Regions from separate parts of the Salinivibrio sp. IB574 genome, predicted to be linked through region 1. Evidence: predicted binding sites of a transcription regulator. Region 1 holds the regulator's gene; each other region holds the start of a gene.
The links. The regulator CRP, encoded in region 1, controls carbon source genes, mostly activating them, when cyclic AMP is high. The targets are predictions, from matches to a motif close to TGTGANNNNNNTCACA.
Positions count from the first base shown of each region.

Region 2: a site for CRP is predicted at 1,936-1,951, ahead of BZJ17_RS11245 (NupC/NupG family nucleoside CNT transporter). Genes of this name have one in related genera too.
Region 3: a site for CRP is predicted at 4,798-4,813, ahead of ectA (diaminobutyrate acetyltransferase). Genes of this name have one in related genera too.

Region 1 covers NZ_MUFN01000025.1:47,933-58,996, forward strand. The annotation lists gene BZJ17_RS12745 (aspartate aminotransferase family protein) at 1-180, shown strand, start outside; gene astA (arginine N-succinyltransferase) at 210-1,232, shown strand; gene astD (succinylglutamate-semialdehyde dehydrogenase) at 1,235-2,713, shown strand; gene BZJ17_RS12760 (DUF1338 domain-containing protein) at 2,724-3,518, shown strand; gene BZJ17_RS12765 (hypothetical protein) at 3,570-4,436, opposite strand; gene crp (cAMP-activated global transcriptional regulator CRP) at 4,566-5,198, opposite strand; gene BZJ17_RS12775 (phosphoribulokinase) at 5,450-6,319, opposite strand; gene BZJ17_RS12780 (YheU family protein) at 6,379-6,597, opposite strand; gene BZJ17_RS12785 (hypothetical protein) at 6,746-7,285, opposite strand; gene BZJ17_RS12790 (TIGR02444 family protein) at 7,351-7,896, opposite strand; gene BZJ17_RS12795 (ABC transporter ATP-binding protein) at 7,839-9,767, opposite strand; gene kefG (glutathione-regulated potassium-efflux system ancillary protein KefG) at 9,944-10,528, shown strand; gene kefB (glutathione-regulated potassium-efflux system protein KefB) at 10,518-11,064, shown strand, end outside.
Region 2 covers NZ_MUFN01000021.1:1,309-12,372, forward strand. The annotation lists gene yjjG (pyrimidine 5'-nucleotidase) at 1-498, opposite strand, end outside; gene BZJ17_RS11245 (NupC/NupG family nucleoside CNT transporter) at 642-1,865, opposite strand; gene BZJ17_RS11250 (BCCT family transporter) at 2,485-4,125, shown strand; gene BZJ17_RS17295 (hypothetical protein) at 4,285-4,491, shown strand; gene BZJ17_RS11260 (BCCT family transporter) at 4,547-6,163, shown strand; gene BZJ17_RS11265 (DUF294 nucleotidyltransferase-like domain-containing protein) at 6,319-8,196, shown strand; gene BZJ17_RS11270 (3'-5' exonuclease) at 8,206-8,937, shown strand; gene BZJ17_RS11275 (hypothetical protein) at 9,083-9,286, shown strand; gene BZJ17_RS11280 (alanine/glycine:cation symporter family protein) at 9,367-10,797, opposite strand.
Region 3 covers NZ_MUFN01000032.1:6,421-17,484, forward strand. The annotation lists partial or broken gene metC (cystathionine beta-lyase) at 1-735, opposite strand, end outside; gene BZJ17_RS17225 (hypothetical protein) at 1,004-1,177, shown strand; gene BZJ17_RS14005 (NfeD family protein) at 1,515-2,009, opposite strand; gene BZJ17_RS14010 (slipin family protein) at 2,011-2,958, opposite strand; gene BZJ17_RS14015 (cold-shock protein) at 3,286-3,492, shown strand; gene BZJ17_RS14020 (bacteriohemerythrin) at 3,659-4,657, shown strand; gene ectA (diaminobutyrate acetyltransferase) at 5,017-5,574, shown strand; gene ectB (diaminobutyrate--2-oxoglutarate transaminase) at 5,586-6,863, shown strand; gene BZJ17_RS14035 (ectoine synthase) at 6,909-7,298, shown strand; gene BZJ17_RS14040 (aspartate kinase) at 7,377-8,804, shown strand; gene BZJ17_RS14045 (LysE family translocator) at 9,017-9,652, shown strand; gene BZJ17_RS14050 (GGDEF domain-containing protein) at 10,037-11,064, shown strand, end outside.

The sequences.
Region 1 (11,064 bases):
AAAGCGTGGGAAGGGCGTGCGCGTGACATCTTAGTGGCGGCAGGTGAGGAAGGCTTGCTGGTGCTGGTCGCGGGCCCGAATGTGGTGCGTTTCACCCCATCATTGGTGATTACCAAAGCGGATATTGAAGAAGGTATGGCGCGCCTTGATCGTGCTATTGCGAAGGTCGTTGCTGCATAAGGCGGCCTTTACACTCGGAGGGATTTGAGATGTTAGTTATTCGGCCTATCCGTGCGTCAGATTTTGATGCACTGATGTTGTGTGCGGAAGAGTCCGGTCATGGATTTACCTCATTGCCGGTTGATGCCGATTTGCTACAAGGACGTATCAACAATTCGCTAGAGAGCTTTGCCAAGCATGTCACTAGCCCGGGCATGGAAGGCTACCTGATGGTGGCCGAAGATACCGAAACGGGCGAGGTTGCAGGCACCACAGGGATCGAGGCGGCAATCGGCCTCGATAATCCCTTTTATAGTTATCACTTAACCAAAGTGGTGCATTCATCGCGCAAGCTCAATGTCCATAACATTGTTGAAGTGCTGACGTTTGGTAATAACTACACCGGAGCAACGGAAATTTGCACCCTGTTTTTGCGTCCTGAGTTTCGGGGTGGCCTCAACGGTAAACTGCTTTCCAAGTGTCGCTTCTTGATGCTCGCCGAGTTTCCTGAGCGCTTTGCGGATGTGGTGTTTGCCGAAATGCGTGGCGTGTCTGATGATGATGGCAATTCGCCGTTCTGGCAGTGGCTTAAGGACAACTTCTTTTCGATTGACTTTACTTTGGCCGATTACCTAACCGGTATTGGTGCGAAAGGGTTTATTGCCGACTTAATGCCTAAGTTGCCGATTTACGTCAGTCTGTTGAGTGAAGAAGCGCGTGCCGTGATTGGACAGGTGCACCCGAAAACACGACCGGCACTGCGTCTGTTGGAGAAAGAAGGCTTTTCGTGTCGAGGATATGTCGACATCTTTGATGCCGGTCCAACGGTCGAGTGTTTGCGCCACAATATCGAATCGGTCCGCCATTCATTTAATGCGACTGCTAGCGTGCGTGAGCATAGCAGTGCTCAGCACTACTTAATTTCGAATACCGATTTTGCGGGCTTCCGTGCAACTGCGGCGAAAGCGGCACTTGATCCGGAAACCAATCACGTTGTGATTGCGCCAGAGGTTGCCGAAGCGCTGCAAGTTAAAGACGGCGATCGACTCCGTTTGATCGCGATGGAGGAGTAAGGATGACACATCAAACCGCAGGCCATTTGATCAATGGTGAATGGACGCCGGGTGAAGGCGACGTCATGACTTCGCTAAACCCTTTTGATAGTCGTTGTATTTGGCAAGGCAATGAAGCCACGAAACCGCAGGTTGAACAAGCGGTAAGCGCGGCACGACAAGCCTTTCTTACTTGGCGGAATACCGATTTTGCCGAGCGCCAAGCCTTGGTAGAACGCTTCGCTGAAATTGTGAAAGCCAATACCGACGATCTGGCGCGTACCATCGCTGAAGAAACTGGCAAGCCGTTTTGGGAAACCAAAACCGAAGTGGGCGCCATGGTGGGTAAAATTGCCATTTCGCTGCGCGCTTACCATGAACGTACAGGATCGCGGGAAAAAGACGTCAATGGCACGCAAGCTGTACTGCGGCATCGTCCCCTTGGTGTGATGGCAGTGTTTGGGCCGTATAATTTCCCCGGTCACTTGCCTAATGGCCATATTGTCCCGGCACTATTGGCCGGAAACAGTGTGGTTTTCAAGCCGTCCGAACTGACGCCTAAAGTGGCTGAACAAACTCTTGGCTACTGGTTAGAAGCCGGTCTACCTGCTGGGCTGATTAACTTGGTGCAAGGGGGCCGTGATACCGGCGAAGCGCTAGCACAAGCTCGAGGTATTGATGGCCTTCTATTTACCGGGAGCGCCAACACCGGACACATCCTCCATCGCCAGTTTGCCGGCCAACCGGACAAAATGCTGGCATTGGAAATGGGGGGCAATAACCCACTGGTTATCAGTGATAAACACAGTGGTGTGGATGCCACGGTTTATACCATTATTCAATCGGCTTACCTCAGTGCCGGTCAGCGTTGTACCTGTGCACGTCGTCTGCTTCTTCCTGAAGGGGAGGTGGGTGACAAGATCTTGGCGCGCTTAGCGGCGTGGACTAAAACGATCCGTGTAGGCGGCCAGTTCGATGATCCGGCGCCCTTTATGGGCGCACAGATCTCTGTGGCGGCAGCCGAAGGGATCTTAGCCACTCAGCAAAAACTGATCGATCTCGGTGGCAAGCCAGTCGTGGCGTGTGAACATCGCCATGATGCCGTGATCTCGCCGGGGATCATTGATGTTAGCGGGATCGCCGAGTTACCCGATGAAGAATACTTCGGTCCTTTATTGCAGGTGCAGCGTTACACCGATATGGCTGATGCATTGACGAAAGCGAATGATACCCGCTATGGCTTGTCGGCAGGCCTTATCAGTGACGACGATGGTGAATGGCAATACTTCCTTGACCATATTCGCGCCGGTATTGTAAACCGTAACCGTCAATTGACCGGTGCCAGTGGGGATGCACCATTTGGTGGTCCGGGCGCGTCGGGTAACCTGCGTCCAAGTGCTTATTATGCCGCCGATTATTGTGCCTACCCCATGGCATCGATGGAAGGCGAGCAGGTCACCTTGCCCGAGAGCTTTGCGCCGGGGATCACGCCTCTTGATTAAGGAGAACAACATGGATAGTTGCCAAGCGTTATTTGACAGATTGTGGCAAGACTACACCCAGCGTCTTTGCCCTTCTGCGCAGAAAGTGCATGGGTTGCTCGAAGAAGGCCAACCCCTGATCAATGATCACATTGCACTGCGCACCTTTGCACTGCCTAATGTAGGGCTGGACAAGCTTGCCCGTCCTTTTATTGCGTTGGGCTATGAGCCGAAAGGTGAGTACACCTTTGAAGCGAAGAAGCTCAACGCACGTCACTACGAGCATCCCGATCCCTTGATGCCGAAAGTGTTTATTAGTGAATTGATGGTGGGCCAATGCTCGACAACATTGCAATCTATCGTGCGCGACTTAGTGGCGAACGTGGATGATGATGCGCTGAAAGGGAGCGATTTTCTTCATCAAGGACGTTTGTGGGAGTTGGATTGGCAAACCTACAAGACGTTAGCGGATGAAAGTGAATATGCAGCTTGGGTGGCAGCGCATGGCTATGGGGCGAACCACTTTACTGTCAGTGTGAATCAGCTGAATAACCATGATAACTGTCAAGCGGTCAACGATACCTTGCGCCAAAATGGGTTTACCATTAATGAATCTGGCGGGGAGGTCAAAGGGGATGCATCAGTCTTTTTGGAGCAATCCTCGACGATGGCTGATCGCGTGCCGGTGCAGTTTAGCGATGCACGCCATGATATTCCGGGTGGTTTCTACGAGTTTGCGAAACGGTATCCGCTTCCGGACGGTGAACTTTATCAAGGTTTTGTCGCCGCCTCGGCTGATAAAATCTTTGAAAGTACGCATCAATAGTGGCGAGAGAAGAAAAGGAGAGCGATGCTCTCCTTTTTTGGTTGGCGGTGTTTAGCGACTTTCAATATCGAGCCAGAATTTATCGTCAATTGCCTGAGTCTCATTACTCAGATGTGGGTTGTCGACCCGAATAAACGTGCGCTCACCAATATTGGCTTTCTCAAAGGTCTCTTTTACCAGAGGGGCATTCTCAAAAAATTCGATGAAGGATCCGTCTTGATAGGCGGCCGCAAACGCATCGTTGAGCATGGTCGCTACCTCTGGGTTTTGGGGCGATACAAACAAGAACATTGGGAAGCGGTAGATCAGCATTAAGTGCGGATCAACCAACAGATTTGTATATTGAGGTCGCTCTGCCAGCTCGCTAAAAGGTTCGATAAGCGCACGCGGGAAGAGGTCGGCCCGTCCGGTATCGACGCCTTTAAAGATATTCTCAAAGCTTGAGATTTCTCGAACCCGAAATCCCGCCGACTGCAAGACCTTCACATCCGCCCAGCCTTGCCCTTGGATCATGGTCAGATTATTGAGCCCTGCTTGGTCACTGATTTGTGCAAGCTTGGGTTCGGTGGCTTGATTGGTAATGAACAAGCGATGGCCTAATAGACCCCGAAAGACTGGATAACGGATGGGAAGTAACTCTGACTCAAGGGTACGGTCGGCCCCGAGCCAATCTACCGTCAGTCGTCCTTGTTTCAGCATTTCCACTTTACGAGACTGAGAGCCAATTTGGCCTTGAAAGGCCTGTAAAGTGACAGACTCACCCGATTTTTCCGCTAAAAACTCAATCAAGTCGATAGCGTATAAATCGAGGGCAGAGCCAGCCCGTGGTTCTGGATGGACAATGGTGATATTCGCCGCAGCAGTTGAAGAAACCGCCGCGAGTAGCAATGCAGCAAGGGTTTGACGTAAGCTTCTCATAAACGACATCCTGTTAATCAGTTGTTAGATTGGTCGTTTTTGAAGTGTAGAACTTAGGTAATGAGTTTCCAGTCAATAAAAATAAAAAAACCGACGCAAAAGCGCCGGTTTTGTCGCAACACGCGAGGATTAGCGTGTGCCGTAAACCACAATGGTTTTACCGTGAGCTGAGATAAGGTTCTGCTCTTCCAGCATTTTAAGGATACGCCCAACCGTCTCACGCGAACAGCCAACAATCTGACCAATCTCTTGACGTGTGATCTTGATTTGCATGCCATCAGGGTGAGTCATGGCGTCAGGTTGCTTCGCCAAGTTCAGTAGGGTTTGCGCAATGCGGCCGGTCACGTCCAGGAAGGCAAGGTCTCCCACTTTCTGGCTGGTCACTTGCAGGCGACGCGCCATCTGAGAGGATAGACGCATCAAAATGTCTGGGTTAACTTGGATCAGCTGGCGGAATTTCTTGAATGAAATTTCTGCCACTTCGCAAGGTGATTTCGCACGTACCCATGCGGTGCGCTCTTGGTCCTCTTCGAACAGACCAAGTTCGCCGATGAAGTCACCTTGGTTAAGGTAAGACAGGATCATCTCCTTGCCTTCTTCATCTTTGATTAGTACGGCCACAGAACCTTTCACGATGTAGTACAAGGTCTCCGCCTTTTCCCCTGCATGGATCAGAGTACTTTTGGACGGGTACTTGTGAATATGACAATGTGAAAGGAACCACTCGAGTGTAGGGTCTGTTTGAGGTTTTCCTGGAACCATATAACTTATTTCCTCTGCATGTGTTGCCCGGCAACGACGTCCTGTCTTTGTCTGAATGGAAACCCATCAGTCCAATGCACAGAATACGAGGTCTTGGCGCAGGCTACAAGCTCACTGTATGTTAACAAGAGTGTATCTTTTTTCTATCTGGATTTCTTGATTTTGATCTAAGCCAACCGCCTAAAAATTCGGCAAAAATGTGGCTAAGATCACGACCTGAGAAGTAATACACGTTAAGTGCGCTACGGCGGTTAACCTATCTTGCCTTTCTCAATCAACTGTTGGATCAAGGGGCGAATAATCAGCTCCATTGCAAATCCCATTTTACCGCCGGGCACGACCAGCGTGTTGTGCCGAGACATAAACGCGCCACTGATCATTTGCAGTAAGTAAGGAAAATCGACGTTCTTCATACCACGAAAGCGGATCACGACAAAGCTTTCGTCGAGTGACGGGATCCCTTTTGCATTCAGCGGGTTGGAAGTGTCTACGGTCGGGACTCGTTGGAAGTTAATATGCGTGCGAGAAAACTGCGGCGTAATGTAGTGCAAATAATCATCCATGGAGCGCACGATCGAGTCCGTGACGGCCTCGCGGGAATGGCCGCGGTCGCGCGTATCGCGGACAAACTTTTGAATCCACTCCAAGTTAACGATAGGCACCATGCCGATCAGTAAATCAACATGCTGGGCGACATTGACGTCACCATCCACCACCCCGCCATGCAAGCCTTCATAAAATAATACGTCGGTATTTTCAGGCAGATCTTGCCAGGGAGTGAAGGTGCCCGGCATTTGGTTATAAGGCACGGCTTCATCAAAGGTGTGTAGATAACGACGGTATTTACCTGTGCCTTGTTCGCCATATTCTTTAAAAAATTGCTCAAGGCGTGGGAAGTCGTTGGCCGTGGGGCCAAAGTAGCTAATATGACGACCTTGTTCACGGGCTTTACGGATCTCAACATCCATTTCTGGCCGCGTGAAGCGGTGAAAGCTATCGCCCTCTAACCAAGAGGCTTTGATGTTCATCATATTGAACATCTTACGAAACGCTTCGGAGGTGGTGGTTGTGCCTGCGCCGGATGAACCGGTCACAGCGATGATTGGGTGTTTAGCCGACATGACGAGCCCTGTCATTGATCAGTCTGAATTTACACCGCAGCCCACAAGGGGAGGCGGTGTTACGGTCTGAGATCGCGCTGACGACGAATATCCACTGTCTCATGCAGCTCAGAGTATACAATCACGGCGTCGCCGGATTTTAATTGTTCACGCACTTGTTCAACTTTCTCAGCAAAGCTGACTTCCTGCTCACCGTAATCTGTCCCTTCCCGCAACACAAAGTGTTCAATTAAATTGGTCAAGGTCTCGGCTGGCACAGATTGCCATGGAACCATCATACTACATCACCTTTTGCTGACATCGGGATGGCACGGACGCCATCTCCGTACTTAGGTTGTGAATTAGCTCCCATTTTACCGAATTATGCGTGTAGGTGCAGTGTATCTATGTCAGTTCAGTCACAATTTATCATGACGAATAGGGGCATCAGGTGTCGAGTTGCTCAGCTATCCACGCGGGCACTGCCTCTTCCAACCATAAACGCGGTGCACGCCAATGGCCAGTGACAAACCCAACATGTCCGCCATGGTCAGTGAGTTGATAGCGTATATTGGCCGGTAATGGCGTGGTTGGGATCACCGCGTCGGTCATAAAGGGATCGTCTTTGGCATGAATGATGGTCAAAGGGGCGCGGATCGCAGGCAACACGGATAAGCCACTGCATTGCTGGTAGTAATGATGTGCGTCCTCAAATCCATGCAGTGGTGCGGTGACGGTTTGATCAAACTCGAATAAGGTCGAAATACGGGGCTGCTCGCCAGCTTGCCAGCGACCTACTTGGGCGTGTCGCGTAAGCTTATCTGACAGGGTTTGCCGCATCGAGCGGAGTAGGTACGCTTGGTAGACACGTGAGAACCCTTGCTGAATGCGTAACGAGCAGGCGGCAAGGTCTAAGGGGGGTGACACGGCGCAGCCACTGGAGACAATCGGATCGTCCGCATACTCTGCCAAATAGCGTACCAGCATGTTGCCGCCGCATCAGCCGTGGCATGATGGTTTGTAGATGAGGATTACGGGCGCTGGGAATCGGTTCAAAGGGTGTCATCAGCGTCTCCTTGCTCATCGTCTTTGATCACACTGGCGCGCAGGGCGGGATAGAGCGATTTGGCCGAGGGCGAGAGCTGACGGCAATAATACGCCAACGGCGAGGGCGACTCGGTCAGCCATGTTTGTTGATTCAAAGCGTGGATGAGGTCTTGTTGTTGGAACTTCTCGAGGCTGAGCTCGAAATTCAGCATTTTTTTATATTGTCCCGCGCCAACGCGCGGTTTGATATCGCGACGTAGGTTGCGGTAGGCAATCAGCAAATGCTCAGAGCGGCTGAGCGATTGTTTAAGTTGGCTGAGGCTCTCTGGGGCAAGGCCATAGCCATGGCTTTCCAACCAAGCCAGCAACAAGGCAAGGTTGACGTTGCCCTGATGCTGATCTTGCAATTTAAGACACGCCTGTTTGACGTCTTGCTTGCCATAGTGTTGCAAACAAAACTGCCACAGGTCGGCTGCATTCGCTTGGCCGGGAATTAGGCTTGATTGAATGCCGCCTCCATGGCTTCCAGTTCTTCCTGTCGCTCCATCCATTCTTGCTCTACCTCTTCCAGCGCTGATTTGGCATCAGCCTGGCGTTGTAATTGTTCCGCGAGTTGGGCTTTTTGGTCTGCGCCATAAATTGTTGGGTCGGCCAGTTTGGTCTCTGCATCGGCAATAATGGCAGAGAGCTGTTCGATTTTTGTGTCTAAGCTGTCAATTTTTTTACGAAGTGGCGCGGTTTTTTGGCGAAGTTCTGCCTCGCGACGCTTTTGTGCCTTACGATCGACCTGACGTTGCTGGGGGGCGGCTTTGTCATCGGCGTTTTGTTTTTTACTTTCCGCACGGTCGGCACGCTGTTGCTCGCCAAGCCAGCGATGGTAGTCGTGTAAGTCACCGTCAAAGGGTTGCACCGCGCCGTTGTCGACAAGATAAAGATCGTCGGTGGTCGCGCGCAGCAAAAAGCGATCATGGCTTACGATCACCATCGCCCCTTCAAACGATTGTAGGGCAAGCGTCAAGGCTTGGCGCATATCTAAATCAAGGTGGTTAGTCGGTTCGTCAAGCAGCAGCAGGTTAGGCTTTTGCCACACCAATAACGCTAATACTAAGCGTGCCTTCTCGCCTCCCGAAAAGGGGCCAATGGTCTCAAGCGCTTTATCACCCTGAAAGCCAAAGCGCCCTAAGAAGTCACGTAGCGTTTGCTCGGCTGTGGTGGGCGCAAGGCGATTCATATGTTGCAGTGGGGTTTCGTCAATGCGCAACGTGTCGAGTTGATGCTGCGCAAAATAGCCAATTTTTACCCCTTGGGAGTAACTGAGCTCACCGGCCATGGCTGGCAAGGTGCCAGCAAGAAGTTTGATCAGCGTAGACTTACCCGCACCATTGCGGCCTAACAAACCAATACGCGCGCCAGGGACCAGGTTGAGGCGGATATTTTCCACAATCGGTGTCTTGTCGTACCCCGCAGCGACTTTGTCCATCATCAAGATAGGATTTGGGAGCGCATCTGGGGTGAAAAAGGTAAAACTAAATGGATTATCGTATTGCGCCGGCAACACCTTTTCCATCCGCTCCAGTGCCTTAATCCGGCTTTGCGCTTGGCGCGCCTTTGAGGCTTTATAACGAAAGCGGTCGATGTAAGATTGCATGTGGGCAATCTGCTTTTTTTGCTTTTCAAACTGCGCTTGTTGTTGCGCCAGCTTCTGCGCCCGCATCTGCTCGAAGTCGGAATAATTGCCCGTGTATTCATTTAGCTGTTGATGCTCAATATGAATAATACGGTTGACGACAGGATCCAAAAAGTCCCGGTCGTGGGAAATCAGCACCAAGGTACCGGGGTATTGCTGCAGCCACTTTTCCAGCCACATCACGGCATCTAAATCGAGGTGGTTGGTTGGCTCATCAAGCAGCAAGAGGTCGGAACGACACAGCAGTGCTTGGGCAAGGTTTAAGCGCATCCGCCAGCCGCCCGAAAATTGCGTGAGTGACCATTGCATTTGCGCCTGACTAAAGCCCAAACCGTCGAGCAAACTGGCGGCGCGCGCCTCAATACTGTAGCCACCAATGGCATCCAGTTTATCGTGTAAGGTCGCCACGGCATGACCGTCATCACGTTGTTCCGCATCCGCTAAGGCCATCTGCAGTTCACGGTATTCGGCATCGCCATCAATGACATACTCGAGCGCACTTTTTTCCAGTGCGGGCGTTTCTTGTGCCACCCAAGCTACTTGCCATTGGCTAGGATAATGATAGCTGCCCGCATCTAACGTCAGCTGGTGGCGAAGCAGTGCAAACAAGCTGGATTTGCCACATCCGTTTTTGCCGACCAATCCGACTTTGTCGCCGGGATGGATGGTGGCAGAGGTATGATCGAGCAGTGGCTTGCCACCGCGCAGTAATTGGATGTCAGAAAAGCTAATCATGATTATTCAGTGCGCTAGTGTGGTTTGGGTGCGTCGTCGTTATACCAGCTTGGTGCGGGGATTGCCAAATTTCCCCGTCAGTCGGCCTAACTGGCGCGATCTGTGTTGTGTGTTTTGTGTGTTAAGGTTAAAAACAAGCATGAAAACTGACTCTTGCCGTGATAACAAGGATGCCTATGCCCAATGACAAGGATGCACATCAAGACCCCGCGTCGGTGTTGGTGATCTTTGCCCATCCCGACCCTGATCAGTCGGTGGCGAACCGACGTCTGCTTGCCGCTATCTCTTCGTTTCCGCATGTGACTGTTCACGATATTTACGCAACTTATCCCGACTTTGTGGTTGATGTGCACGATGAGCGCCGACGGGTGCAACAAGCTGATGTGATTGTTTTTCAACACCCGCTACAAATGTATTCCTGTCCGGCGTTGTTGAAAGAATGGATTGATGTGGTGCTAGGCAAAGGTTTTGCACATGGCGAGGGAGGCGATGCGCTAGCAGGAAAAACCTGCCGTTTTGTCGTCACTACTGGAGGGGCGGCTGAGGCGTTCACCAAAAGCGGATACAACAAGTATTCGATGCAAGAGCTTCTCCAACCGTTTGAGTTGACCGCCGCCCTGTGCCGCATGACGTGGCTCCCGCCGCTGGTCTTGCACTGGGCTCGTCGTGTGAGTGATGCCGATCGGGATGCGTTTGCGGAACTGTATGCCGATTGGATTCGTGATCCGCTCGCCCATGCGGGAGGTGAGCATGGAGCATAACTTGCTTTCCGCGGCCTTTATTTTCCTGTTAGCGGCGGTGATTGCCGTCCCACTCGCGCAGCGGTTAGGGATGGGCTCGGTATTAGGCTATCTGATGGCCGGCATCGTGATTGGTCCATGGGGGCTCGGGCTTATCAGCGATGTGGAGTCTATTCTCCATTTTTCTGAATTCGGGGTGGTATTGCTGCTGTTTCTGATTGGCTTGGAGCTAAATCCTAAAAAACTGCTGCAGATGCGCCGGCCGATACTGGGCCTGGGCGGCAGCCAAGTGGTGGTGACCACCTTGGTGATAGGTGCCGTCGGGGTGATGTTTGGTCTGACGGAACGGCAGGGCTTTATTGTGGGCATGGCCATGGCGCTTTCCTCCACCGCCATTGCGATGAAAATTATAGAAGACCAGCGCCTTATGCGCAGTGAATCCGGTCAAGCAGGGTTTGCGATTCTGTTGTTTCAAGATATCGCGGTCATCCCGATGTTAGCGGTGATGCCTGCATTGGCAGGAGGTAATACCGGAAGTTGGTTCGATGTTCTATGGA
Region 2 (11,064 bases), on a different contig from region 1:
TGGATGGCCCATTTTTGCAAATGCATGCTCGAAGATGCGAGGGTCAGGTTTGGCAAAACCGACTTGCTCGGATACCACGAGAGTAGAAATGGCTGGCTTGAACCCTGTTTTTTCCAAGCGCACATCCTGTAACGCGGTAAATCCATTGGTGATAATACCAATGTGTGCGTGTGGACGAATCGCGTTTAGCAGTGCTTCTGCGCCTGGGAGTGGCTCACAGATCTCGGCCATCGCATCCAAAAAATGCTGGTTTAGCGTTGTCGGAGCCACCTTGAGCCGCTTTCCCCAGTGGGTAAAGCGTTTGGTTTGCAGCGTGTGTGCGTCTATTTCGCCATTTTGGTATTGCACCCACAAAGGTTTGTTTAGCTCTGAATATTCGGCAAAGGCGTGCTGGTCGAAATCGACATCATAGTGTGAAAACATGCGTTGCAGTCCTGCAAACGCATCAAAGTGAAACAGTGTTTCATCTGCATCAAAAAGAACCCAAGGATACCGCATGGTGACTACATCTCTTTACGTTAAGTAAATGAAGTGTAACAGATGAAGTCCGTTCTCTTCGAGGCTTTTTTGTGCACTCACCGTCCTTGGTGAGAAACACTGAACCATCAGAATGATGGTAAAACGATCTAGCGTGATTGAGGTTACAAAGTCAGATACAGCCCTGCTAATGTTGCGCTCATCAGATTCGCTAAGGTGGCGGCAAGAATGGCACGCATTCCTAATTTGGCGATATCACCTCGGCGCTCTGGAACAATACCGCCCAGTCCGCCCATCAACATCGCGATCGAAGTGAGGTTGGCAAAGCCGCACAGTGCAAAGGTAACAATGGCTTGGCTATGGGGAGAAAGTGCACCTTTTAGGTTCATAAAATCAGCAAACGCCACAAATTCATTCACCGCAATTTTCTTACCAATCAAGGTACCCGCAGTCATCGCTTCGCCCCAAGGAATGCCGATGAGCCAAGCGACTGGTGCAAACACATAGCCGAATATCCATTCCAGACTTAACTGAGGCATATTGATCATCGGGCCAAGTTTGCCCAACCCGCCGTTAATCAGCGCAATCATGCTGATCACGGCCAGCAAGCTAGCCCCGACTGCCATCGCAATTTGTAATCCACTTAGAGCACCTTGTGTGCCTGCATCGATCAAGTTGACAGGCTTATCGTGGTTATCTTGCTCGGCTTGCGCTTGGGTATGGCTGATAGGCGCTTCGGTCTGCGGGACCATAATTTTTGCCATCATTAGACCGGCTGGTGCGGACATAAAAGCGGCAGCGATCAGGTATTTCATTTCAACACCGAGGCCTGCGTATCCAACCATGGTGCCTCCAGCCACGGAGGCTAATCCACCGACCATGACTGCAAATAATTCTGAGCGCGTCATTGAGGCGAGAAAAGGGCGCACGACAAGAGGGGCTTCTACCGATCCGACAAAGATATTGGCAGTGGCTGACATCGATTCAGTGCGCGAAGTGCCGAGTACGCGTCGTAGTACGCCACCGATCAGGCGAATAATCCAAGCCATGATCCCTAAGTGATAAAGCACGGCGATCAGAGCGGAGAAAAAGACGATAGTTGGTAAAACGTTGAAAGCAAAGATAAAGCCAAGTTTAAATTTAGCGAGATCACCAAACAGAAACTCAGCACCAATATCGCCAAAGCTAATAATTGCGGATACGGCTTCTGATGCGTTAGCCAGAATACGCTGACCAAGCGGGACGGAGATGATAAACCCGGCAAAGACGATTTGAATAATGAAAGCGCCACCGACGGTACGCCAGTTGATTGCACGACGATTTTCTGAAAATCCAATCGCGATAAGAAAGAGGACGCTAATCCCCAAAAGGCCGATGCCAAATTGCATGATGCTTGCTCCGCAAACGTTAAACTGGGATGGAAAACGATTGCGGCGGTATTGTACTTATATTTCTCGATGTGACAAGTGTCACGAATAAATCATCTTGTTGCACTATTTTGCATTTATGTGGCCTGGAGGTTATGTGCTCGTAGGCGAGTCATGCGAGTTAAAGGCGGTCTTACGATAGGTACTTGAAAAGAAGCGCGCTATTCACGATGTCCTTGTGATCCATCAAAAGTTTTGCTGGTGAACATAGGTATTTTTTGTGAGCGCAATCAACGAATTCTTTTTATGATACGGCGTATTTCCGCTAAACCTAAAAGAGGAGAGTCTATGACACAATCCTTTATAGCTCTGAAATAAAGAGTTCAAATGAGTTCTAGGCCGCATTTGGCCTGGGGTTTGAGTGGATATATTGATTAATAGCTGGTTATAAAATCGACATTTGGTTAGTGCCCTAATTAAATTGGTTGCGCATTTATGTTAGGGTAGTGAGCTGTGTGGATGTTGCGGTTCTTGCTGCTGGTCAACTTTTTTATCTGCGTTTTGCGATGAAAAGGCCAATTGAGCGCACAGGCCACCGACACTCACAGGCTTCCGAACAAACGGACTAAGGAGTTAACTCGTGAGCGATAAAAGCCATGAAGATATGATGAAACCGGACGGGAAAGTTAACCCGATCGATACTGACTACCAGGTCGGTCAGGATAACGTGGCCGTTAAACTTGGCCCGTTTGGTTTTGATATTCATAACCGAGTATTTATGGTCTCGGGACTGGCCATTATGGCCTTTGTATTTATTACTTTGGCCTTTCAAAACCAAATCGGCCCTGTTTTTGGTGATTTACGGGGTTGGTTGACCTCGAATCTAGACTGGTTCTTCCTTTCTGCAGGTAATATTTTTGTTATCGCCTGTCTAGTGCTGATAGCGTCACCTTTGGGGCGCGTTCGTCTCGGCGGGACAGAAGCAAAACCGGATTATAGCTATGCGGGTTGGTTTGCAATGTTGTTTGCCGCCGGTATGGGTATTGGTTTGATGTTCTACGGTGTTTCAGAGCCGTTAACACACTTCCAAACGTCATTGGGCGGTACCGCTGTTGATGCAAACGGTATTCGTACCGACTGGGCACCGTTGGGCGCAGCAGCAGGGGACGCTGAAGCGGCTCGACGCCTAGGCATGTCGGCAACGATTTTCCACTGGGGCCTTCACCCTTGGGCTATCTACGCTGTCTTGGCGCTAGGTCTGGCCTTGTTTGCTTATAACAAAGGCTTGCCTTTGACCATGCGTTCTGTCTTTTACCCACTTTTTGGTGAGCGTGTATGGGGCTGGACCGGCCACGTGATCGATATTCTTGCGATCATCGCAACGCTCTTCGGTCTTGCAACCTCACTAGGCCTTGGTGCCTCACAGGCGTCTGCTGGTCTTCACTATCTGTTTGATACGCCACTGGGTAACACCACAGAGGTGCTGCTTGTCATGGGTATCACCGGTATGGCCATCCTGTCTGTGGTTGCTGGGGTAGATAAAGGGGTGAAACGCCTCTCTGAAGTGAACATGTTGCTCGCACTGCTACTGCTTATCTTTGTGATTGCAGTGGGTCCAACGCTAGCCATTTTGACTGGTTTCTTTGGTAACCTCGCCGCGTACCTAGAAAACTTGCCTGCGCTGTCTATGCCGTTTGCACGTGAAGATGCCAACTTTACGCAGGGCTGGACCTCGTTCTACTGGGCATGGTGGATTTCATGGTCCCCATTTGTAGGTATGTTTATTGCGCGTGTTTCTCGTGGCCGCACAGTGCGTGAGTTCATCACTTGTGTATTGCTGATCCCATCTGCAGCTTGTGTGTTGTGGATGACCGCATTCGGTGGTACCGCGATTGGTCAATTTGTGAACGAAGGTTACACCGCAGTTGTTGATGCTGAACTGTCACTTAAACTGTTTGCGATGTTGGATGATTTGCCGTTGGCATCGATTACTTCATTCATCGGTATCATTCTGGTTATCGTGTTCTTTGTGACCTCGTCTGACTCAGGCTCACTGGTTATCGATACCATCTCTGCAGGCGGTAAAGTGAACGTGCCAGTGCCACAACGTGTTTTCTGGGCGTCTTTCGAGGGCCTAGTTGCGGTGGCGCTTATCCTTGGTGGTGGCTTGGTTGCCCTACAAGCGATGGCGGTTTCAACTGGCTTCCCGTTCACGATTGTACTACTGGTAGCGACTGCTTCCTTGTTCAAAGGGTTAGCATCAGAGCCGCGTGCTAAGTAACTGTACGTAATAAGTCACTGACAGCGCGTCATGACATAAAAGGCAGTCCCTCGGGACTGCCTTTTTTATTACTAAGCGTATAATCCATATTACTGTTAACCCGGCACTTTTTCTTCTCACTGCCTCATCGACGTTATCGTTCCTACATCATGCGCCCAAATGATTGTTCCCCTTACCGCACGAGTATTTCTGTGCCATTTGTTGGTAGTGGGCTGGTTGCAAAACAATCAAGCGGTTAGAGGCTTAATCAAAGCGCGCGCTCTCTATGATATTCTTGCTGATAGTGTTGTCATTGCTACCCTTTTTGGTATTTATATCACGCTTAAATACCAAGCAATGTTAGGCAGTCGTCGGCAGCACGCATAAGTTTCCGAATTGGCGGACTAAGGAGTTACGCGTGAGCGATAAAAGCCATGAAGATATGATGACGCCCGATGGTCAGGTGAATCCGATCGATACTGACTATCAGGTTGGTCAAGATAATGTTGCCCTTCAAGTAGGCCCATTTGGTTTTGATATTCACAACCGTGTATTTATGGTCTCAGGGCTCGCTATTATGGCCTTTGTTTTTGTAACGTTGGCCTTTCAAAACGAGATGGGACCGGTATTTGGAGATTTACGCGCATGGTTGACCGCAAATCTCGACTGGTTTTTCCTTTCTGCGGGCAATGTCTTCGTTATTGCCTGTTTGGTATTGATCGCCTCCCCGTTGGGGAAAGTGCGTCTTGGCGGTACCGAAGCCAAGCCCGACTTTGGTTATGGAGGGTGGTTCGCGATGCTTTTTGCCGCGGGCATGGGCATTGGTTTAATGTTCTATGGCGTCTCTGAGCCGCTCACTCACTTTCAATCAGCACTTGATGGTACGGTGACAGGTGCCAATGGCGTGCGCACAGACTGGGCGCCATTAAGTGGCGCTATGGGCGATACGGAAGCGGCTCGTCGTTTGGGAATGGCGGCAACGATTTTCCATTGGGGCTTACACCCTTGGGCCATTTACGCTGTGCTTGCACTTGGCCTTGCGCTATTTGCCTATAACAAAGGTTTACCTTTGACAATTCGATCCGTGTTTTACCCGTTATTCGGTGAACGAATTTGGGGTTGGACGGGGCATTTGATTGATGTATTGGCCATTGTCGCCACCTTATTCGGTCTTGCGACCTCGTTAGGCATTGGTGCGTCTCAAGCATCGGGAGGACTCCATTATTTGTTTGATACGCCGTTGGGAGAGACCACAGAGGTTATTTTAGTGGTTGTGATCACCGCGATGGCAATCTTCTCGGTTGTCGCTGGGGTCGACAAAGGAGTGAAGCGTTTATCTGAGTTGAACCTAATTCTTGCTTTCTTACTCCTGCTGTTCGTTATTGCGGTCGGCCCTACACTTGTCATTCTCACCGGCTTTTTTGCAAACCTAGGCGCTTATTTAGAGCATCTGCCTGGATTAGCGATGCCGTTTGGGCGAGATGACGCCAACTTTACTCAAGGTTGGACATCCTTCTACTGGGCTTGGTGGATCTCTTGGTCCCCATTTGTGGGGATGTTCATCGCGCGCGTGTCACGTGGTCGTACGGTCAGAGAGTTCATTACCTGTGTGTTATTGATCCCTTCGGCTGCCAGTGTTCTGTGGATGACATCATTTGGTGGAACGGCGATCGATCAACTGGTTAGCGATGGGTATACCGCAGTGGTTGATGCAGAGCTCTCGTTGACTTTGTTTGCCATGCTAGAAGGATTACCACTGGCTGAGATCACCTCGTTTATCGGAATTATTTTGGTGATTGTGTTCTTTGTCACTTCATCGGATTCCGGCTCTTTGGTGCTTGATACGATTTCGGCAGGCGGCAAGATGGACGTGCCAGTGTCACAACGTGTTTTCTGGGCATCCTTTGAAGGCTTGGTCGCGGTTGCGCTTATCCTTGGTGGTGGCTTGGTCGCCTTGCAGGCGATGGCAGTTTCAACAGGCTTCCCATTTGCGGTAGTGCTATTAGTTGCGACGGTTTCCTTGTTTAAAGGATTAGCATCAGAGCCACGTGCCAAGTAACTGATATTTAGCTATGATGAAAGAGGCAGGCTTTCGGGGCTGCCTTTTTTATTGCCAACCATTCTTGACCCGCAAGGGGCTTTTCTTCGCCGCTGTCTGATGGCGGACGTTTGATAGTATACCCTTGCACTTTCTCGCAACGCTAGGTGAGCATCATGGAAGCTGAACAAGTTGAAATTGCGACATTTCTTTCCCAATACGCCCCTTTTGAATCGATTCCTGAAGAGGTAGTTGCTGAGGTCGCGCAAAGCATCGAAATTAGTTATCACCGAGCGGGCACGACGATTTTTGCCTACGGCGATGAGATTCATGATTTAGCCATGATCCGTAGCGGTGCTGTCGAGTTATATCGCCGTAATGGCACCTTGTATAACCGTATCGCCGAGGGGGATATTTTCGGCCAGATGGGCCTTTTGATGAACAACCGGGTGCGTATGCCCGCCAAGGCGATCGAAGATACCTTGGTGTATTTCATCCCTGAGGCGACATTTAACCGCTTGTTTGATGAATTTGAACACTTTGCCGATTTTGTCGAGGTCGAAGACCGGACGCGATTACGTCAGGCGGTATCGAGCCATAATGAAGCCAATGATCTGACGACGTCCAAAGTTAAGAAGCTGATTATTCGCGACCCCGTGATGATCGATAGTACCGACTCGGTACAATATGCAGCGCAAGTTATGTCGCAAGAAGCGGTCTCTTCAATTTTGGTGATGGGCGATGAGCCCGATCCCGAAACCGGCTTCAATCCCGTGCTGGGGATCATTACTGATCGTGACTTACGTAATCGCGTGTTAGCAGAAGGCTTGCCTTATGAAACGCCGGTACAAGAAATCATGTCGCCCCAGCTGATCACCCTCGATCATAATGCCTACATCTTTGAAGCCATGCTCACCATGCTGCGCTCAAACCTCCACCACGTACCGGTATTACAACATGGCAAACCACTGGGTGTGGTCGCACTATCGGATATTGCACGTTACGAATCGCAAAACAGCTTGTTCCTCGTCGCCAGTATTTTCCGTCAACAATCGGTGGACGATTTAGTGGTGTTGGCGAAACAAGTCAAAGATTGCTTTGTACGCATGGTCAATGAGGACGCGAACTCACACATGATAGGGTCTGCGATGTCTGTGATTGGCCGCAGTTTTAAGCAGCGCCTGTTGGAGTTGGCAGAAGAAGAACTGGGTGAGCCGCCTATCCCGTATTGCTTTTTGGCGATGGGATCGATGGCACGCGATGAGCAGCTGATTGTGACCGATCAAGACAATGCCATTATCTTGGACGATAGCTTTAACCACGACGAGCATAACGCGTATTTTGAGGCACTATCGAAGCGCGTGTCTGATGGGCTCGATGCCTGCGGGTATACCTATTGTACTGGTAATATCATGGCGACTAACCCTGAGTGGCGGAAAACACTGAAAGAGTGGGAACAATGCTTCGCCGATTGGATTGATAACCCGAGCCCACGCTCGTTACTCGACAGCAATATTTTCTTTGATTTAGATGGTGTCTATGGTCGAACTAACTGGGCTGAACAACTCAAGGCCTTCATTGGTCGCCGTGCACGTCGCAATAATCGCTTTTTAGCATCGATGGCACGCAATGCCTTAAATCGCACACCGCCATTGGGCTTTTTCAAAGACTTTGTCATGGAGCAAGATGGGCGACACAATAACTCTATTAACCTCAAACGCCGTGGCACAGCGCCATTAGCCGATCTTATTCGTGTGCACGCATTGGCTATCGATTCACGCTCACAAAACTCGTTTGAGCGCTTAGATGACATTATTGAATCTGGGATCTTGCCCAAAGGCCGAGGACCTGACCTTCGAGATGCGATGGAGTTTATTTCCATGGTGCGTATTCGTCACCAAGCGCTGGATATCGAAGCGGGACGTGAGCCAGATAACAATGTGGAACCGGAGAATTTATCCGATTTTGAGCGCCGTAACCTCAAAGATGCATTCCAGATTTTAAGTAACGCTCAGAAGTTCTTGAAATTCCGCTACCAGCCGAATCGGTCATAAGGGGAGGGCATGTTGCATTTGGATCTGAAAAAGAAAGCCCCGGCGCAACACGTGGACTGGCAAGCCATGCTGGATACCAAACGTGAGCAGGTGAAACATGAAACGCTACAAGCGTTTTATCAACAAGGCTGGGTAGCACCAGACACGCCTCTTAAGGATGTGCCCTTTGTCGCACTCGACTTTGAAACCACGGGTCTAGACAGTGAAAAGGATGCCATTGTCAGTATTGGTCTGGTGCCTTTTAGCCTTAGTCGCATTCGCTGCCAACAGGCGCAGCACTGGATTGTGAATCCCAATCGGCCGCTGGCAGAGTCTTCGATTGTTATTCATGGGATCACCCATTCAGACATTATGAATGCACCAGACTTTTCTCATGTGATTGAACCACTGCTAAGTGCGCTCGCCGGTGCGATCGTTGTGGTGCATTACCGCCGTATCGAGCGAGAGTTCCTTGACCGCGCCATTAAGCAGCGTTTAGGGGAAGGGATTATTTTTCCGATGGTCGACACCATGGAGCTTGAGGCGCGGAAACACCGTACCGGGAAGCGCAGCTTGATGGACCGTATTATGCGTCGTCCCCCAGCGTCGATTCGGTTAGCTGATAGTCGCGCGCGGTATCAGTTGCCTTTTTATCAAAGTCATCATGCCTTGACCGACGCCATTGCCACGGCAGAGCTGTTGCAAGCACAAGTGGCCCACGACTTTTCCCCTGACACACCGATTAGTGATGTATGGAGCTAATGTCTAGACGGCTATCACTTTGTTATTGAACCATAGACACGGATGGTTCGTAGACTCGTTTACAGGCGATAGCACGTCGTGTACTGGTTTTCAGTGCAATAATAATGTGCTACAACACCAGCGACTGATAATCAGAGGAAAGCACATGACATTTATCCATGCAGTAGAAGGGCTCGTGTTTGGCCTTGGGGTGTTGTTGTTGTCATCAGGCATTGGCTTTGCTTACTGGGGACTCACGTTAAAGCCCGAAGAGGCGGAAGACATGACGGCACGTAAAATTGAGTTGGGCTTTTATGCTGGTGCGTGCATTGTGTTTGCGCTGTTAATTGCCTATTGGCTGACTTGGTGATGATCCGCGCTTACTTTAACGATAAAAAACCACCGCTTGAGCGGTGGTTTTTGTAGGTTGATACCGACAGATCGGTGTCGTTACCACACGTCTTTATCGATTTGCTTGTCCAGTTTCGGGAACTTAGTGCGATCAAACGTTGGCTTCTTACCCGCTCGGCGTTGGTCTTCATAATCTTTCATCAACGCAAACGCAATGCCAGATAGTAGCGCAATCGCCACTAAGTTGATCACCGCCATCATACCCATCGATAAGTCAGCAAAACTCCAGATCAACGGCAAGTCAGTAATTGACCCCACCAATACCATAGAGAGAACCGCGATACGGTACAAAGTGATGGCTTTACGACACTTGAAGATATACTCGATGTTAGATTCACCATACGAGTAGTTCGCAATGATAGACGTAAAGGCGAACAACAAAATTGCAATGGCAATAAAGCCTGCACCCCAGTCACCCACTTGGCTCACCAACGCTTCTTGAGTCAGTGCAATGCCGGTAAGACCACTCTCTGGGTCGAGCATGCCAGACATCAAGATAATCGAGGCGGTTGCAGTACAGATCACAATGGTGTCGACAAACACACCAAGCATTTGTACATAGCCTTGTGCAGCAGGGTGGTTAGGCTTGGTGGTGGCTGTTGCTGCGGCATTGGGTGCGGAACCCATACCGGCTTCGTTCGAGAACAGGCCGCGTTTGATACCTTGCATCATTGCTTGAGCAATGGCATAACCCATCGCGCCGCCGGCAGCTTGTTCAACGCCCAGCGCACTCTTAACGATCATCGAGATAACGGCAGGAAGTTGCTCGATATTCATCGCAACGACAAACAGTGCCACGGCAAGATATGCAAGTGCCATGAACGGAACGATAAGCTCCGCCACACGTGCCACTGAACGCATACCACCAAAAATAACCGGTGCAGTGACCAGTGTAATTGCAATCCCGACAGCGAGTTCATTGACCCCAAATGCCGTATTCATTGCAGCGGCAATTGAGTTGGATTGTACCCCGTTAAAGGCCAAGCCGAATGCAATAATCAGACACACGGCGAAGGCGATACCGAGCCAACGCTGGCCAAGACCTTTTTCAATGTAATACGCCGGACCACCACGATAAGTGTTGTCTTTGTGGTTGACTTTGTAAGCTTGTGCGAGGGTGGACTCGACAAAGCTGGTGGCCATACCGACCAATGCGGTTAACCACATCCAGAAGATAGCGCCAGGGCCACCTAAGTAAATCGCCACAGCGACACCGGCCATGTTTCCGGTACCCACGCGTGCCGCCAAGCTGGTGCTAAATGCTTGGAAAGAGGAGATGCCGCCTGAGGCGCCATCGCGGCTATTGGCCATGAGTTTGAACATGTGGCCAAAGTTACGGAATTGAATAAAGCCAGAACGTACGGTGAAGTACAGACCTAGACCAATCAATAAGTAAATCAGTACGCTTCCCCAAAGGAGGCTGTTACCTGTATCGACTATGGACACAAATAGGTTTTCTAGTAGTTCCATCATAAAACTCTGTTTTTCGTCTGTTGGGAGACGCCTTGAGCTTGAAAAGTCGAGTGTTTGCAAAGGTGACGACAAGCGTCAAGGCCGACAACCACTGTCCATGTGACTTAACTGCAGTCCATGCAGGCGAACAGCTGGTCCCCATATTGAGGGGCGGTTAGGTTGGTGGCCTAACGTGGAACCAGCGTGGTGTGCAACAGCATTTTGAATCCATGCTCGACTGTTGCCAGAGTGCTCTCACGTTAGTTATGCACCTTGATTGAATGA
Region 3 (11,064 bases), on a different contig from region 1:
CATCAATGGTTTGCCCCATCAAATAAGCACGTTCTCGTAGCTGCGGCCAACAGCGACGATTCGCTACCGCGGTGCCGAGCATATGATCGGAGTGACCAATAATGTACTTGGTACCCGATTGGACCGAAATATCGACCCCATGCGTTAAAGGCTGATATAAAACGCCAGCGGCCCAGGTGTTATCCATCATAATGATCGTGTCTGGGGCTTTGGCGCGAATCGCTTGCACCATGGCAGGCGTATCATGGACTTCCATGGTGTACGACCCAGGCGACTCGAGAAACACAATCCGAGTATTAGGCCGAATACGCTCAACGATTTGGGCTCCTTCAAGCGGATCGAAAAACTCAGTCTCAATCTGCATATCGGCAAGGATAGTTTGGCAAAAGTCTTGTGTGGGCTCGTAAGCCGAGCCAGTCACCAGAATATGGTCGCCCGTTTCACAAATGCCAAGATACTGTTGGCAATGGCTGCGGCGCCACATGGAAACAACGCACACCCTTCACCTTGTTCGAGCTCTGTCATCGCATCTTGCAGGGCAAAATGCGTCTGGGTGCCACGGCGGCCATAAAACAAGGTGTGCTGGTGTCGATGCGCAATCGCATGTTTTTTGTCGGCGAGCGTGTCAAAAACAATGGAGGAAGCACGTTGGATCACAGGGTTCACACCTTGTTGGGTATAACGTTTGTCGCGCCCCGCGTGAATCAATTGCGTGCTCAGGTATTTTTTTTCCATAATTCCTTACCCAAATATTTGCTCCATGGATACCTTACCCTAAGCATTATTTCTTTAGCAGTAAAGACATTTAGCCATCTATTTAAACAGATTCAACCACTCGTCTCCTTGTTATTTATGGCATGGATGACGAAGCCCCGCGGCTACAATGTCGAATTGTATGCAAATAACTGTTTAGATCACTAAACAGATCACAAATTAATCACAATAGGTGGAAAAGCGTAGCAAGTGTATATACATTGTATATCCAAACGATAGGCAAATGCAGATGACAAAAAAAGAAAAAAGAAAAAAAGACAGTCAGTTACTCATTCGTATTAATAGTGAGCAACGCGATGCCTTCTTGTCAAAATGTGAAGATCTCGACACATCAGCCGCTAGAGAGATCCGTCGATTTATCAAACAATTTTTAAAAGAACACGAAGAAAAAAAGAGCTCATAATCACAGTCTTAGGTGCAACTTGCCGGCACCTGTCCACGGCATTGAAGCCGTATTGCGGTGGCGAAAACACCGGCAATGACATAGAAAGGAGAAAACCGATGGCTAAAGCATCAAAGAAAGATCTGAAAAAATCGATCAAAAAGACCAAAGCAAAAGTTGCTAAACAAGAAAGCAAACTGAAAAAGCTGAAAAAACAGCTGAAAAAAGCCTAAATACAGCGCCTCCACTTATCGAGGCACTCGGTTAGCTAGGCATAGCGCGTATCACGCGAAAAAGCTCGGGACATGATGCCCGAGCTTTTTGTTTGGCTCAATTAAACCAGAATGGCAAACAACGCCTAGTGGCTCGACTCCGCTTCACCGGCCGGTTCTACCGTAAAGCGACCGACATCAACACCGATCACCCGTACTTTGTCGCCTGCTTGCAAGCTCGCATCATGACAGCTGCCACTGAGTACCAACTGCCACGTCACACCCGAATACTTAATTGTCGCTGGATGTGCGGACGTTAACGGCTCAGTCAATGTCAGCGTCAAACCAATAAAGTCACTGTGCGTATTGTCAGGACTACGTGCACCACGTTGTAGCCGCTTTAACGGCTGCCACAGCGCGGCGGTTAACAGCCCAGCCCCGATCCCGGTTGCGCTGAACATCACGGTCACAGTCTCCGGCAGCACTCCAAGCATCGCTAAAAGCCCTGCTAGTACCGCAGCAACCCCGGTCGCCAGTAATACGATGGTCGATAAGCCCAGCAACCACACTTCGACCACGAGCAGTAACAGCCCGATAATCATCGTCATCTCAGCTAGATGGGTGGTAAACCAGTTGTGCATATTAGCCTTTCACTTTGTTCAGTGTTTGAATAATGGTCATCGCTTCAGCAACCGTACTCGCCGCGCCGGTCCCCGACTCTGGGAGCAATACGACAGAAGACTCTTTCGCGATCGCTTCTTTCGCACGGATGGCTTTTTCTGCCAAGTCTAACTGGATGGCTTTCTGGCCTTCTTCCGTGATCGCTCGTGAACCGACAATTTCAAGCGCTTCAGCTTGTGCTTCCGCGACCGCGATAATCGCTTTAGCTTCACCTTCCGCTTTCAAGATCTGCTCAGACTTTTCCGCTTCCGCGGCAAGCACGCGTGCTTGTTTTTGCCCTTCTGCAACGTTGATATCCGACTGACGTGCCCCTTCTGACTCAAGGATCACCGCACGTTTTTCACGTTCGGCTTTCATTTGACGCTCCATCGCATCCAATACTGAACGCGGCGGATCAATATCCTTAATTTCATAGCGGAGGACTTGTACGCCCCAAGGCTGAGCAGCTTCGTTAATCGCTGAGACGATTGCCGTGTTGAGGCTTTCACGCTCCTCGAAGGTCTTATCCAATTCCATCTTACCCACTTCACTACGCATTGTGGTTTGCGCCAGTTGGGTCACGGAGTAGATATAGTCATCGACGCCGTAGCAAGCTTTGTAAGGATCCAGCACTTTGATATAAAGCACACCATCTACGACTAGAGAGATGTTGTCTCGGGTAATGGCCGACTGACTCGGCACATCGAACGCTTGCTCTTTTAGCGTACGTTCATAGGCTAGACGGTCGATAAAAGGCACAATAAAGTTCAAGCCCGCTTCCATCGTTTTGTAATATTTACCAAAACGCTCAATCACATAGGCGGTGTTTTGCGGAACAAACTTTACCGAGCCACGCAAGAAAACAATCACTAGGATTGCGAGTACAATCCAAACGCTAAACGCGCTAGTAAGAGAGACCATTTCGTTCATTAGGGTTCCTATCAGTAGAGGATCGACAAACAGCAAACGCGCTGCTACTCGTAGAAAGCATTAAGAGTACGTCAATGTCGATGAAAAAAGACAGCGTCCGACAGCATCTTTGACATCCGTCCCAATACAGCACGCGGTTTTCGCTATTGATTTGCTTAACCCTGACAAAAATCTCGGCGCTTGATCTCACTTTCAATCATTCACTCAAAATAAACCGGATATAAAGTGCGAAAAGAGATTTACCTCACATTCTTTTGCGTGTGCCCATAGAACGATTAATGGCACTCGCGTCACTGCTACACCTAGTTAATATATTCAGGAGACATCATGTCTAAAGCTAATGGTACCGTTAAGTGGTTTAACGAAGAAAAAGGTTTCGGTTTTATCCAGCAAGAGAACGGTCCAGACGTATTCGTTCACTTCCGCGCCATCGTTGGTGAAGGCTTCCGCACTCTAGCAGAAGGCCAACAGGTTGAGTTCGATATCGAGCAAGGTCAAAAAGGCCCACAGGCAGCGAACGTAACTCGCCTGTAAGCTAAACCAGATTTAAGAAGAAAAGGCGCCTGTTTAGGCGCCTTTTTTTGTATGCGTAATCTCTCACTCCCCACAAAAACGTATAAAAAATTCAACAAATCACTCAGCAGCAAAACTCGCCGTTTACTATGCTTCTAAGACGGTTAGCGCTTTGGCAGGAGGGAGTATGCTATCTCGGTGTTTAGTGGTAGATGATCATGAGATGATTCGAGATACCATAGGTTTGATGGCACAAGCGCTAGGGATTAAATCAGTTATCACGGCAGCAGATGGCGCTGAAGCCATATCAAAGGCCTTTCACGAACAACCTAGTTTAATTATCACCGACCTACAGATGGAGCCCATCGATGGCTTGGAGATGCTTAGGCTTATCCGTAGCGGCCGCTACCACCTACAGCACGATATCCCAATCATCATTCTCACCGCTAATGCCTCTCAGGCAGTGATTAGCGAATGCATCCGTTATGATGTTGACGCATTCATGGTCAAGCCAGTTAGAAAACAAGACCTCGAAAATCGCGTTCAACAGCTAGCCAAAGACACCAAATCCAAAAAGCCACCTAAGTACTACTTTGAAATGTATCAGGCCGATCCAGCTAAATCGACCGATTTTGAGCACAATGGTGCTGTTGTCTTCACTGAAGAAGAACAGGAGAAAATCGAAAGAATTACAGACACAAGCTCGACAATTGATACAACAGCACCGAATGTTACCCCTGAACATCCAACAGCAGAGGGCAAAGACAGAAAGTTCATTCGTTGGCAGGACAAATACTCTGTTGGGCACCCAGACCTCGATGCCAGCAATAAGCAATTACTGGCTATCATCAATGACACCTATGAGGCTATCGCGTATCACCATGCAGATGGTGAAAAAGGAGATTTTGATGACCTTGCCCAGCGGTTTCGAGACTACATTGTGTCCCACTTCCAGCGAGAAGAAGACATTCTTCACGATCTCGCCTATCCCAAATACAAAGAACATGCAGCCATCCATGAGCGTTTATCACGGCAAGCACATTATGTGTTACTTCAGTGTCAGGCGGATCCTGAACTGTACTCTTCAGAGTTTTTCAAGTTTTTGCGTTACTGGTGGGTACACCACGTAGTAAAAGAAGACAGACAATATCGTGAATTCCTTAGCCAATCGCCTCAATCCGCCTAGTCTCCCTATTAGATTCACAAGCAGCAAAGGTGACTAGGCTTTTTTGTCTAGCAAAACCTCTTTTGTGTCTATTTTTAAGGCCAGTCTTTTCACCTCATTCAACTCCAACTGAGACGAAGTCCAAGCCGCTCCCCCATCTTTGTGGCATGAGTCACACTAGATTGAGAACCGCCAATACATTTAGGCCAGTAAATGTTACGCATCAAAGCATTATGGTTAGCAAAAAATTTAACATTAATAAAATCCATATATATCAATTATATATAAGATAATGACAAATCAATTAGCGAAATCCGGGGTTGATAAACAAAATCCAGCGCCTATTATGTATAACGAATTCGTTAGAGCACAAAACAATTATGTGGCGATCAAAAACGACAGATACGGCAGTTCTTGAAAACGAAGTCCTTGACCGTAAACAGATAAAACCGAGCACGCGGTTTGTGTTTCGTAAACCATCGATTCGTGATGGTGGCGACATCTATCGATTAATCACTCAGTGCCCTCCGTTGGATGTGAACTCCGCCTACTGCAACTTCTTACAGGCAACGCACTTTAAAGAGACCTGTGTTGTGGCAGAGCGTGACGGCGACATTCACGGCTTCGTCTCTGGCTACATTCGTCCAGAGCAACCAGACACATTTTTTGTGTGGCAGGTAGCCGTATCGCCCAAAGCACGTGGAGAAGGGCTTGCCCTTTCAATGGTCGAAGCGTTACTGGCGCGCAAAGTGTCACAAGACATCCGATTCATTGAAACCACGATCACAGAAGACAACGCCGGATCTTGGGCGCTGTTCAAAAAGGTAGACCGCCTCTACGGTACAGGTGGTCAGCGCTCAGTGTTCCTTGATGAACAAGAGCACTTTAACGGTGAACATGACACCGAATACCTTTTCCGAATTCCACTCAAAAAATAACAGGATGAGTTATGGATATCTTTAAATCGCAGGAGTCAAATGTTCAATGTTACGCCAACAACTTCCCCGTCGTGTTTGAAAGCGCGAAGGGCTGTTGGATCACTGGCGTTGACGGCAAGCGCTACCTCGATTTTCTTGCTGGCGCCGGTTCGCTTAACTATGGACACAATAACCCGACGCTGAAAAAAGCGCTGATTGAGTACATCGAGAAAGATGGGATTACCCACGGCTTGGATATGCACACCGGTGCAAAAGCACGCTTTCTCGAGGTATTTAAAGAGCACATCTTGGCACCACGTAACTTGGACTATAAATTCCAGTTCACGGGTCCAACCGGTACAAATGCTGTTGAAGCGGCGATGAAGCTGGCACGAAAAGTGACAGGTCGCCCAAACATCGTTTCATTTACGAACGGCTTCCACGGCTGCACATATGGCGCACTCGCTGTGACCGGTAATCATCACCATCGCGGTGGCGGCGGTATGCCAGTGAATAATGCGGTAACACGTATCCCGTATGACGGCTATGCCGATGTCGACGGTCTCACACTGTTCGAAACCATGCTAAACGATGCCTCAAGCGGTCTAACAGGTGGAGATAAACCCGCTGCAGTCTTGCTTGAAGTCGTTCAAGGTGAAGGCGGTCTCAATGCGGCTTCCAATGAATGGCTGCAACGCCTAGAAAGCATCTGTAAAGAACATGGCATCTTGATGATCGTCGATGATATTCAAGCTGGCTGTGGTCGTACTGGTACTTTCTTTAGCTTTGAGCCATCAGGTATCAACCCAGATATCGTGACCTTGTCGAAGTCGATTGGTGGTTATGGCCTACCAATGGCACTGGTTCTACTGAAACCTGAGCTGGATCAATGGGCACCTGGCGAACATAACGGTACATTCCGTGGTAACAGCCATGCGTTTGTGACAGCCGCAGAAGCGATTGAAACTTACTGGCTAGATGATCAGTTCCAAACCCATATCCAAGCGCGTGCTGATCAACTCAATAAAGTGTTGAAAGACGTCTTAGCGAAAAATGGTGACCTGTTCGACACCATCAAAGGTCGTGGCCTGATGCAGGGTATCGCATGTAAGAATGGTGATATCTCAGATGCCATCACAAGCCTTTGTTTCGAGCACGGTATGATCATCGAAACAGCTGGCCCTGATGATGAAGTGATCAAATTCTTCTCACCATTGACAGTCAGCGAAGCTGAAATGGAGAAAGGCCTGCAGATTTTTGTTAAGTCGGTTGAGCAATACAAAAAAGACAAATTGAAAAAAGCGTCTTAATTCAAAGCTCTCACCCACTAACAAACAGACGTATAAAGGATTGACATGATTGTTCGCACATTAGAAGAATGCCAAAACAGTGAACGCCGCGTAGTGGCTGAAAATTGGGAAAGTGTCCGTATGTTGTTGCGCGATGACAACATGGGCTTCTCATTCCACATTACTACTATTTACGCCAATACTGACACGCATATCCATTACCAGAATCACTTAGAGTCTGTGTATTGCATGTCAGGTGAAGGTGAGATTGAAACGACCGACGACGGTAAAGTGTATCCAATCAAACCTGGCACACTGTACATTCTTGACAAACATGACGAGCACCAGCTTCGCGCTAATAAGGGTGTTGATATGGTCATGGCCTGTGTCTTTAACCCACCGATTACTGGGCAAGAGACACATGACGAAAACGGTGTTTACCCTCTGGTCGATTAACCGTCTTGGGGCAGCGGGATGCTGCCCCTGTAAACCCAATCGACGACTTCAATTCATAAAAGCCCACAAGGAGCTCACATGAATCATACCGTTGAAAAGATCGGCGGTACATCAATGTCAGCGTTCGACGCTGTCATGGATAATATCTTTTTGTACCCGTCCAACCCTTATAACCGAATTTTTGTGGTTTCTGCTTATGCTGGCATCACGGATGCATTGCTGGAGTGTAAGCGGTCTGGCAAGCCGGGTATCTATCGCCTACTCGCCGCCAACAATCCGAAGTGGCGCGATGCCATGGAAGAGTTGGAACAACGTATGCTGCTCATTAACAGCAACATGTTCCCAGACCCTGTTTACCGCGAGCGTGCAGACAACTTCATTCGTCAACGTATGGAGAAGGCGCACAGCTGCATCGAAGGTATTCTCGAAACCTGTAACTATGGGCAGTTTTCTCTAGAAAGCTATTTGCCCCAAGTGCGCGAGTTCCTCTCGTCAATTGGCGAAGCTCACAGTGCGCACAACTCTTCTCTTTTGCTTGAGAGCGTGGGAATTAACTCACGGTTTGTTGACCTTTCTGGCTGGGACAACCCCGACGAAGCACAGGGTGATTTAAACACCGTTATTGCGCGCGCCATGGAAGATATCGATCTCAGCAATGAGCTGCCCATCGTTACCGGCTACGTATACTGCGATGAAGGGTTGATGAAAACATACGATCGCGGCTATAGCGAAATGACGTTCAGTCGTATTGCGGTATTGACCAAAGCAAGCGGCGCGGTGATCCACAAAGAGTATCATTTAAGCAGTGCTGATCCGCGTATCGTCGGTCCAGAACGCGTTCAGCCGATGGGCTTGAGCAACTACGACGTGGCTGATCAGCTTGCCAACTTGGGGATGGAAGCAATTCACCCTAATGCCGCATCAGGGATGCGCGCGGTCGGCATCGAACTTGTGGTGAAAAATACCTTCGAACCCGATCATCCAGGTACGGTGATTTCCCACAAATATCGTCCGAAAGACAATGAAATCGAGATCATTGCAGGTCGTGATAAAGTGCTAGCGCTGCATATCTTTGATCAATCAATGGTTGGCCATGTCGATCGCGTCAGCTACGACGTGATGGAAATTATTCGTGAGGAAAACGTTCAGCTAATCAGTAAAGAGATGAACGCCAACTCGATCACTTACTATTTGGATGGTAAGACCGCCAGCCAAGACAAAGTGATCAATCGCGTAGAGAAGCTATATCCTAAAGCGAAGATCACTGGCGAGATGGTTGCGTTGATTTCGGTCATTGGTAGCCGGATTGACTCCAACCAGACCATGAGCCGAGGTATGCTCGCACTACTGGACGCAGAAATTAATCCAAAAGCCGCACACTCCTCGATGCGTGACGTGGATGTACAGTACGTGGTACTGGATAAATTTTATCATGCGGCGATTTGCGCACTACACGCATGCTTTATTGAGAAACCGGCCCCAAAGCCGACCATCAAAGCCGCGTAACCGCAGCGCTAAGCGATTAATTGCTCAGTCAATTTTTCTACCATTAAACGCCTCTTTCGAGAGGCGTTTTTTTATGCTTATCACATTAAGTTTCCACGCCTGTTTACACTAATTTTAGTACTAATGATTATCATAATAGCGAAGTTCCGTTGATCCTTTTACCTAAGCGGGTAAAATGCCGCGTTTTATTTTGTCAGTGATACGCGCATTCCATGATTGATCCAACCTTACTCCCTGTTTATTTAACGGCCGTTGTGGCGCTGCTTCTTATCCCCGGTCCCGACATGCTACTTATCATTAGTGCAAGTCTTAGTTATGGAAAGCGAGTCGGGTTAGCAGCAAGTTTAGGGAATGCGACATCCGGATTGATTCTGACCCTCTTGGCTGCCACGGGCGTATCAGCGATGATCGCCATGTCGCCTATGGCGCTCACTGTTTTAAAGTACGTAGGCGCCGCTTATCTGATAAAAATGAGCATCGACACATGGCGAGCTTCGCCAACGGATAGTGAAGCACTTGCTCATCGTCAAAAGATGGGCAGACACCTTTATAAACGCGCGGTAATGACCAACTTACTCAACCCCAAGGCACTACTCTTTTTTGTTCTGTTTTTACCTCAGTTCATCTCGCAACAAATCCAAGCATCCTCAGGTATACAGTTATTGAGTCTTGGCCTATTGCTCAACATTCTTGGGTTAGTATTTAATGTCTTGCTTGTTGTGATAGTTGGTCGTCTAGGTAACGCTTTATTCACACGTCCTAGCGTTCAGAAATACCAGCATAAATTGATGGCGATCGTCTTTGCGATTCTAGCTATTTGGCTGTTTTTACAACAGAATAGTGTTTAGTCCTTTGTCTTCACGCCAAGGCATAAAAAATGCAACAAACCCTTGTGGTGCCATAAAATTTTACCTCGTTGTCTGGTATATTGTGCGCAAGCTCGTCTTCAACGCGCGAGCTTTCCTTGCCTAGCATCACGAGTTTAGGCTGTTATATCGGATGGATTCGAGTACGTGTTTGACCTTCATTTACCCACGCTAACACTAGCCTGCATCAGTATATTTTGGTTGCTGACTGTCGCGGTTTTATTGATCGGTTGGCAGTTTAATCAACACAGAGATATTAAGTTGTGGGGCTTGGGATGCTTGTTGATCTCAGCAGGCACATCTGTGTATAACCTCGGCAATAACACAGAGATATCAGGGCTCGTTTGGCTCGGTGTCGTAGCAGCCATGAGCGCCCAAGTTTTAATTTGGTGGGGTACCCAATCACTCGAAAAGCAGTCACCATGGTGGCGTGTCGGCGGGCTGGCCTTTACACTGGCTGTCGGGATATATTCATTACTCCTTGTCAATGATACGCCCCTTGCCATACGCATCAGTTTTTATTGCGTATTCTATGCGGTTATGCACCTGACAGTGCTTCGTCTATTGCTCAAAAGTCAGTATCGCTCGCGCACTGGCTATCGTTTGTATACCAGTATCGTTTCTATCCTACTGATTCTATATGGCCTACGCATCCAGTTTGCGTTTGATACACCATTCAACGAAACCACGCTGTCCCATCGCTATATCTTCGTCTACTACATGATTTTGATGGCCGAGTTCGTCAAATTTGTGACCTTTGTTTATCTTTGCTTTGAGCGACTCGAATACACCTTGTGCCAACTTGCTTTGCAAGACACGCTCACTCAGCTCCCCAATCGTCGTGCCTTTGTGACCCAAACCACTCAACGTCTTGAAGACGATACCGTTCACGCCTTGTTATTGGCAGACTTGGATAACTTTAAAAGTATCAACGACGTCTATGGCCATCTCGCCGGTGACCAAGTCCTGATCGCCTTTAGCCAGCATTTACAACACATCGCGCAACAAGAAGGCGCCTTGTGTGCGAGAACGGGCGGAGAAGAATTTATCCTGTTATTGAGTGGGAATTCAGTTAAACGCGTACAGCACATCGCATTACAGCTTCGCCGACAAATTGAAGCCTGCCAAGTCAGGACAGAACAAGGACATATCATTCGCTTTACCGTCAGTGTCGGTGTCGCTATCCATCGCCGCCATCAGCCTGTGACAATAAACCAGCTATTCGAATGTGCCGATGGCGCGCTTTATGAAGCAAAAGCACGTGGCCGGAATCGGATCGAATTTGCACTCACCGAGCATCACGCGGCGCCGTCAAGTGTCGCCCCCATGCGAGCCACAACCTCTGTTCCTTGCGAAGAGTCGAACACAGATCTTCCTAAACGTTATCTCACACG